DNA from 2 places in the Thermanaerosceptrum fracticalcis genome. Region 2 is predicted to be linked to the other one. Evidence: riboswitches for the same ligand, from Rfam matches in the RefSeq annotation. Region 2 holds a riboswitch; the other holds the start of a gene.
What was found. A riboswitch is a leader RNA that binds a small molecule or an ion and turns the genes downstream of it on or off. The one in region 2 is predicted to bind FMN.
Positions count from the first base shown of each region.

Region 1: another riboswitch for FMN. It lies ahead of BR63_RS07025 (ECF transporter S component); the one in region 2 lies ahead of ribD (bifunctional diaminohydroxyphosphoribosylaminopyrimidine deaminase/5-amino-6-(5-phosphoribosylamino)uracil reductase RibD).

Region 1 covers NZ_CP045798.1:1,323,674-1,328,092, reverse strand. Annotated here, with positions in the region: gene BR63_RS07035 (TVP38/TMEM64 family protein) at 320-970, shown strand; gene BR63_RS07030 (MtnX-like HAD-IB family phosphatase) at 1,060-1,704, opposite strand; FMN riboswitch at 2,004-2,116, shown strand; gene BR63_RS07025 (ECF transporter S component) at 2,243-2,806, shown strand; gene BR63_RS07020 (pyridoxal-phosphate-dependent aminotransferase family protein) at 2,910-4,091, opposite strand; gene BR63_RS07015 (cupin domain-containing protein) at 4,246-4,419, shown strand, end outside.
Region 2 covers NZ_CP045798.1:2,804,810-2,809,228, forward strand. Annotated here, with positions in the region: gene pdxR (MocR-like pyridoxine biosynthesis transcription factor PdxR) at 46-1,458, shown strand; FMN riboswitch at 1,510-1,642, shown strand; gene ribD (bifunctional diaminohydroxyphosphoribosylaminopyrimidine deaminase/5-amino-6-(5-phosphoribosylamino)uracil reductase RibD) at 1,743-2,840, shown strand; gene BR63_RS14265 (riboflavin synthase) at 2,844-3,500, shown strand; gene BR63_RS14270 (bifunctional 3,4-dihydroxy-2-butanone-4-phosphate synthase/GTP cyclohydrolase II) at 3,519-4,419, shown strand, end outside.

The DNA.
Region 1 (4,419 bases), 1.5 Mb from region 2:
CCTTTGCGCACCGGCAGGCCAGGGAATTGCTCCCCTGACCCAACGCTCAGCCTTTCCCCGGGGGACAGGATGAGTCGGAAGCAATATGCTCTTATCTTCTAAACAGTTGCAAAATTCGTGCCAATGGTCGTATCAGGGTTGGAAAGGGCAAATTGCTTCAAAACAGAGCAGCAAAAACAACGGATTGTGTCAGAATGGAACAGGGGTATTTAAGAATTTTTCTGTAAAATTGGCATAAGATAAGCCCTGTTGAGATAGGATTTTGCTACGGGAATGGAGAAGTATATTAAGATAACTACTCATGGATGAGGAGCCTGATATGATAAAGAAAATACTTCTTGTTTTATTGACAATAGGAGCTATTTTTTACTGGGGAGCCGACCTAGTGGCCATTCTGGCCACAGGCAATATGACAGCTCTCAAGGAGCTGATTCTGCGCGGCGGGTACCTGGCGCCCCTCATATCTTTCGCCCTGATCATTATACAGGCCTTTATCTCACCCTTGCCCTCGGTGATGATTTTCATAGCCAACGGCATCATTTTCGGGAGCTGGGGGGGGTTTCTCATCTCCTGGGTGGGGTCTTTGTGCAGTGCTGTGGTATGTTTCGGGCTAATCCGCTATCTTGGGCTTAATATTACAGCCCCGCCGCGGATATTAGCGTCAATGATCAAATTAATCGAAGAATACCAGGATCAGGCTGTCTTTGTGGCCCGGGTCTTGCCTTTTGTTCCCTTTGACCTGGCCAGCTACGCTTTTGCCTTAACCCATGTAAGGTTGAAAACTTTCCTGGTGGGAACTGCTTTGGGTCAAACTCCCGCTATCCTCTTTTATTCCCTCTGGGGGAGGGAGCAGTATGCCTGGTACATTAACCTGGGAGGAATACTGGTCTGGGTGGCCGTCATTTCGGTAATTTATTATGTGTGGCAGAAAATGAGAAAGAAAAAAGAGAAAATGGAGAATGTCACCTAAAGATAAAAGGCACCCTGGTGGGTGCCTTAAGTTTCCAACAAATATGCGGAAGTCGGAAATCAGAGGTTGGAAGTCGAAGCAGCATAGCTTTATCTTTCATCATGTTCTTTTAGCCAGCTCAGGATATCGGCAAAGGAGGAAAAAGGAATCACCGGGAGATTCTCTTTTTGGCAGTAGTTCAGCAAACGGCCTTTGGCGAAAATAAGGTCGGCAGCCTGGCAGCCGCACATATCGGAGTAGCCGTCACCGATATAAACTACCTCTGCGGCATCTTCTTTTAGCCGGGATACCAGTTCTTTTTTACAGGTCCCGCATTTATTGCATTCTGTCAATTGAAAAGGGCTGTCAATATCATATTGATTATCCCTTATGACAAGGCGGTTGGAGAAACAGGGGAGATGGCTTAGCCCGGCTTTTCCCAGGATAATGGATAGATTGAAATCGTACCCGTCACTGATGATGAAAAGTTTTTCTCCGCGGCTTTCCACATACCCGACAAAATCGCGGAAAGTCTCATCAATGGGTATGTTGGCGAGAAAAGAGGCCAGTTCCTCTATGGTCACATTAAACAGGCGAAAGATTTCCCGGGCACAGCTCTGGGTGGTCAGTTCTCCTTTTTCCCAGCGGTGAAGGCTTTCCTGCCAACCCTCGCCGGCAAAAGCTTTGGTCATAGCATCACAGGTATCCTCAAGGGTGATGGTCCCATCAAAATCAACGAAGAAGACACGTTTCATAAATACCCCGCAATTTTAGTTGTTAGTTGGTAGTTGATAGTTGTTAGTTGTTAGTTGAAGGTCGCAGTTCACAGTTGGCAGCTGGCAGATATTAGGACCGGTGACCCATGACCTGTGACCAGTTTTTTAACTGGACTCCGGACACTGGTCTCTGGTCACCCAAATTTGATGTCGGACCTCGGAAGTCGGAATTCGGAAGTTGGAAAGGGTCGTTATTATTTTAACAGAAGTAAGCCCTAAAAGGGAATTGTCAAATAGTTAAAGATCAATATAATATTAATTAAGGACAAAAGAAAAGCAAACTCCTTCGGGGAAGGTGAAATTCCTTACCGGCGGTAAAGCCCGCGAGCCGTATGGTTGATCTGGTGTAATTCCAGGGCCGACAGTACAGTCTGGATGGGAGAAGGAGATAAACAGCATGCTGAAATAGTATTGCTGTTGGTTATTGCCTTTTTCTCCCGGAGGTTAACCCCTTCGGGATTTTTGTTTGGAGTTTGCCGGTAGTCCGAATAATCATTTACAAAGGAGATGTTTACCTATGTCGACAAAACAAATGGTACGTTTGGCTCTGCTGGCTGGTTTTGGGGTTCTCTTAATGTACGCCGTTGCTTTTCCTTTGCCTTTCTTTCCCGAATTTCTTACTTATGACCCAGGCGACATTCCTGCCCTTATCGCCGCTTTTGCAGTAGGTCCCTGGGCGGGAGTTCTGGTGCAGCTGTTGAAAAACGTCATTACCTTTTTGATTGGCGGTTCCAAGGCGGGAATCATCGGTGTCACTGCCAATTTCATTGCCGGGGGTACTATGGCTTTGGTGGCAGGTTTAGTATACTCCCTGAAGAAAACCAGAGGAATGGCGGTGATAGGTCTTTTGGCCGGCGTTGTGACAACTACTCTGGTCATGGGTGCGGTCAACTATTTCTGGTTATTGCCGCTCTGGGGTGTGCCGGCCAATCAGGTACTGCCCATGCTAACCGGCGCCGTCTTACCTTTTAATGCTGTGAAGTTTTCTCTTTCTTCGGTTGTTACCTTTGCCCTCTATAAAAAGGTCAAGAGTATCATAGAGGTAGAAAAGTATGATCCCGTTGTGGAAAATAAACAGTAAAAGTCTTGAAAAATTATCCTGGCTGTAGAACTGGAAGATGTGGAAATTCTCATTTATCAATAACATTTGGAGCCTACCTAGCTGGTAGGCTCCTTAAATTTTTTTATTTGTTTTTATATACCTCTAAAGCAGCAGCAATACCGGCACCGGGCTCTACGGTTTTACCCTGGTAGACAAAGGCTGCTTCTAAGGCCGTAAGGAGTGTCAGGACATTTTTCTCTGTAGAGTTATGGCCCATGAGGCCGAAACGCCAAACTTTTCCTTTGCCTTCTCCTAATCCGCCGCCGATCTCGATGTTATACTTGTTGAGGAGGAACTTCCTGGTTGACGCATCTTCCACGCCTTCAGGTATCCAGGCTGTAGTGAGAGAGGGCAATTGACGGCCTTCCTGGGCGTATAGCTTAAAGCCCATGGCCTTTAAGCCGGCTTTTAAGGCCTCAGCATTTAGTTTATGCCGGGCGAAACGGGCTTCCAGGCCTTCCTCATAAATCACACGCAAACATTCCCGGAGAGCATAACCCATGGAAATAGGCGCAGTATGGTGGTAGAAGCGCTCCTGGCCCCAGTAATTCTGAATCATGGTGAGGTCCAGGTACCAGCTTTGTACTTTGTTTTTCCGCTTATTTATAACAGCCCGGGCTTTCTCGTTAAAAGTAACGGGGGCCAGACCGGGCGGGCAGCTCAGGCATTTCTGGGTGCCGCTGTAAGCCGCGTCAATCCCCCATTCGTCAATTTTAACTTCCACACCGCCTAAGGAAGTGACACAGTCTACCACCAGGAGGCAGTCCGCTTCTTTACAAATAGCGGAAATTTCCTCCAGGGGCTGGAGAATACCCGTGGATGTTTCAGCATGAACAATAGCAACCAGCTTGGGTTTCACGGACTCTACGGCTTTTTTCACTTCGGCGGCCTCAATGATTTGGCCCCAGGGTGCGTTGACTACTGTTACTTCTGCCCCGGCCCTTTGCGCCACATCCACCATGCGCTGGCCAAAGACGCCGTTTACACATACCACTACTTTGTCACCCGGCTCCACCAGGTTGACAAAAACCGTTTCCATACCGGCGCTGCCCGTACCGGACATAGCCATGGTCAGTTCGTTTTTAGTCTGAAACACATAGCGTAAGAGGGACATATTGTCATTCATGATCTGTAAAAATTCCGGGTCCAAATGTCCCACCAGAGGTGCAGCCATGGCCCGCAGAACGCGGGGGTCGGCATTACTGGGCCCGGGACCTAACAACAGGCGTTCACTGGGTTTGAGTTCTGCATAATCATTACACATATCCTTTCATCCTTTCATCATAAAATTCCAATAAAATATTTAGACAAAAAATGTGAGTTCCCTGCTTTGAACAAAAAGAAAAATAAAATCCCCAAGGCTCTTTAATCATAGTATAATTGAATTACCAGATTTTATATATTGTGGGGAGGTAAGTATGAGTTATCTTGTAAAGCTGGCCGATGTTACGGAAATCGACAGGCTCAATGCCAGGGTCCGCCTGGCAGTGTCCAAAAACACCATTGGTGAAGAAGATGTGAGCCAGGGTTTATTACGTTTGGAACCCGGAAAGGCCATGAATGAGCATATTCATGAGAAAAGCGTGGAAATA
Region 2 (4,419 bases):
CGAGGACATTCCTGTCCCCAAAGAATGACCCACACTTCAGCAGGTGTGTCCCCAAACCTAAACACAGAAAAAATCCCACTCTATATACAGTTGTATCATTATATAAAAAATGAAATAATTACCGGACGTATTGAACCCAACACCAAACTGCCTTCTATCAGACAGCTGGCTGCTGGGTTAAACATGAGCAGGACGACCATTGAGTCTACCTATCACCAGCTTTTAGTGGAGGGGTATATCAAAAGCGAACCCAAAGTTGGTTATTTTGTCAGTACTATTGCCATCAATGAGTTTGCGAAATTAAAACTCCCAAGTATTTCACCGGGCAACATGGAGCAAGAAAAGATGGAACACGCTACTTTCTATGATTTCCGCAGCGATTATGTTGACCGGGAAGGTTTTGATTTTTCCCTCTGGAAAAAATATATCAACAAGGCTCTAAAAAGCAGTGAACGTTTCCTGTCCTACGGTTCTTACCAGGGAGAATATGAACTACGCAAAGAAATTGCTAAATACATTCACCAGTCAAGGGGTGTTATCTGCAGTCCCGAACAAATTGTGGTCGGAGCAGGGGTGCAAAGTTTACTGAACATCTTATGTGCTATTTTAAAACCCGGCTATGATTCTGTTGGCTTTGAAGAGCCCGGTTTTAAGAAGGGGCAGCGGGTCTTTAGAGACCATAATTTCAAGATCATACCCATAAGACTGGAAAATGACGGGCTTGATGTAAAGTGTCTCTCGGAAAGCGGGACAAAAATTGTCTATGTAAGCCCCTCCCACCAGTTCCCCATGGGCTCTACCATGTCTATCAACAAAAGAATCCAACTTTTAAATTGGGCTCATGTTAATCAGGGGATTATTATTGAGGATGATTATGACAGCGAATTGAGGTATTTCGGCAGGCCTATCCCCTCCCTGCAGGGCTTGAATAACGGGGCCAACGTTGTCTACCTGGGGACCTTTTCCAAGATTCTCTTGCCTTCTTTAAGAATAAGCTATATGGTTTTGCCTCAGGACCTCTTAGAGCGGTTTAAAGGAGAAATCAGCCAGTATAACCAAACTTCTTCTAAAATAGAACAAATAGCCCTCTCCTTATTTATGAAAGACGGCCTTCTGGAAAAGCACATCCGTAAATTAAGAAAGATTTACGCTAAGAAGAATCAATTGTTAATTGATGTCATCAACAAGATAATGGGTAACCGGGTAAATATCCTGGGTAAAGAAACGGGACTGCATATTTTGCTGGCCGTAAAAACTCACTTAAGTTCAGAGGAGATTGTGGGGCGGGCTGAGCAAGCAGGGGTGAAGGTAATTCCCATCTCCCATTACTTTATGAATAGTACAGATCTTCACTATCCTCTCATCTTGCTTTCCTATGGCGGGATTTCCAGGGAGCATATTGAACCGGCGATCAAACTTTTATGTAAAGTTTGGTTCGGGTGTGATACTACAAAATAATGTAAGTTGCATTTTTCTTCTACATGTTATATATTTGAAATGACAAGTTCATATTTCCTTCGGGGACAGGTGTAATTCCGTACCGGCGGTAATCCACAGCAAGGTGGCAGCCCGCGAGCCGCAAGGCAGGACTCCGGTGAGATTCCGGGGCCGACAGTTAAAGTCTGGATGGGAGAAGGGTAAAAGGGTCTATTTAGGCTTATTGTTTTGCGTGTTTATTCTATTCCCGGGGGAAAACTATCCCTCGGGATTTATTTTTTCTACATATGTACAGGAGGTCCGGTATGGATGTTGGTTATATGAAAATGGCCCTGGAACTGGCCCGAAAGGCCCAGGGGCGTACAAGCCCCAACCCCATGGTAGGGGCTGTGGTAGTGAAAGATGGCAACATCGTGGGGACAGGCTATCACCAAAAAGCGGGTACACCCCATGCTGAAGTTCATGCCTTAAATGAAGCAGGGGAAAGAGCTTATGGGGCCGATCTTTATGTCACTTTAGAACCTTGCAACCACTTGGGACGGACCCCGCCGTGTACAGAAGCCATTATCAGGGCGGGGATTAAACGGGTCTTTGTAGCCCTGCGGGACCCTAACCCCCTGGTCAGCGGTAAGGGTATTGCCAGGTTAAAGGCTCATGGTATTGAGGTGCAGGAAGGGCTTCTGGAAGATGAAGCACGTAAGGTAAATGAGGTTTTCTTAAAGTATATCCGGACAAAATTGCCCTTTGTAGCCTTAAAAACCGCCACTTCCCTCGATGGCAAGATTGCTACAGAAAGGGGAGAATCCCGGTGGATTACGGGGCAAGAAGCCAGGCTGCGGGGGCACTGGCTCCGCAACATCTATGATGCCATTTTGGTGGGAATTGGTACGGTGATGGCTGATGACCCCAGTTTGACCTGCCGTCTCCCTGATCAGGAAGGGCGTGACCCTATCCGCATTATTGTGGATAGCAAGCTTTCCATTGATGAAGGGGCACGTGTCCTAAATCTACATTCGCCTGCCCCTACGATAATTGCCACAACAGCTCAGGCCACTGCTGAGAAGATAAGCCGGATTGAGAAGAATGCACCTGTTTTAGTAGTAAATGAAGGGAAGGAGGTCCATTTACCTTCTTTACTTAAGATGCTTGGCGATATGGAAATAACCAGTGTCTTAGTAGAAGGGGGAGGCAGGCTCAACGGGAGTTTTCTGCGGGAAAACCTGGTGGACAAATTCTATTGTTTTCTCGCACCGAAAATAATAGGAGGGACAAAAGCTCCAGGCTCCTTTGGCGGAGAGGGCATTTCTTCTTTAAGAGATGTCACTGAACTTATTGATGTAGTGGTGGAGCACCTGGGAACAGATTTATTGGTAACAGGATACCCAAAAGGAAAGGAGGGATAGAGTGTGTTTACAGGAATTATCGAAGAATTGGGTACAGTCCAGTCTATTGTCAAGGGAGCAAATTCGGCCAAAATCCGTTTCCATGCTCCATTCATTGTATCTGATGTGAAACTGGGCGACAGCATTGCCGTGAATGGGATTTGTCTTACTGTGGTTGCTTTTGATTCAGCCACTTTCACCGCGGAAGCCATGGCTGAAACACTGGCGAAGACGAACCTGGGGGATTTAGAACCCGGGGAAAAAGTCAACCTGGAACGGGCCCTCCGCTTAAGTGATCGTTTGGGGGGTCACCTGGTCAGCGGCCATGTGGATGGGGTGGGCACCATTACTCGGCAAAGCAAACATGATATTGCCATTGTTACCGAAATAAACTATCCTTCCCCTCTTGGGAAATACATGGTGCCCAAAGGGTCTATAGCCATTGACGGTATCAGTCTGACTATTGTGGAGGTAAATACTAAAGCCTTCACAGTTTCCTTGATTCCCCATACCAGAGGCATTACGACCCTGGGTTTTAAAAAGGTGGGGGACAAGGTTAATTTAGAGGTGGATATCATTGCTAAGTACCTGGAAAAGCTGACGATGAAAGAAAAAGAGGAACAGAATAGTCACCCAGGGGGCATCAGTCTCTCTTTCCTGGCGGAACAAGGGTTCATATAACACTATGAGGTGATAAATATGGAGAAAGAGGTCATCTTTAATACCATTGAAGAAGCTCTTCTTGACATTAAAGCAGGCAAAATGATTATTGTCGTGGATGATGAGGACAGGGAAAACGAGGGTGACCTGGTCATGGCTGCCCAGTGGGCTACGCCGGAAGCTGTTAATTTTATGGCCACCTATGGGCGGGGACTCATTTGCCTGCCCATCATCGGGGAGCGCCTGGACGAACTGGAAATTACCCCAATGGTGAGGAATAACAGTGACAATTTGGGCACCGCCTTTACCGTGTCCATTGATGCTATTGATACTACTACGGGGATTTCCGCTTTTGAAAGGGCTCATACCATTAAAAAAGTCCTGGATCCATCCTGTAAGCCCCAGGACTTGCGCCGGCCCGGTCATATTTTCCCCCTTCGTTATAAAGAGGGAGGGGTGCTGAAACGGGCAGGACATACGGAAGCCTCCGTTGATTTGGCTAAACTGGCAGGGCTTTATCCGGCAGGGGTGATCTGTGAGATTATGAATGAGGACGGGACCATGGCCCGTGTTCCCCAGTTGATGAGTTTTGCCCGTACCCACAATTTAAAGGTTATCACCATAGCAGATCTTATCCAGTACAGGAGACGGAAGGAAAAGTTAATTGAAAAGATTACGGTAGTAAACATGCCCACCAAATATGGCCAGTTTAAAGCCCATGCCTATATAAGTACTCTGGACGGAGAGGCTCACCTGGCCCTGGTGAAGGGGGAAGTAGCGGGGGAGGAGCCGGTTTTGGTCCGAGTCCATTCTGAATGTCTCACAGGAGATGCATTGGGTTCCCTGCGCTGCGATTGCGGTGATCAGTTGGGTGCAGCCCTGTCAGCCATTGAAAAGGCAGGTCAAGGGGTGCTCTTATACATGAGGCAGGAAGGCAGGG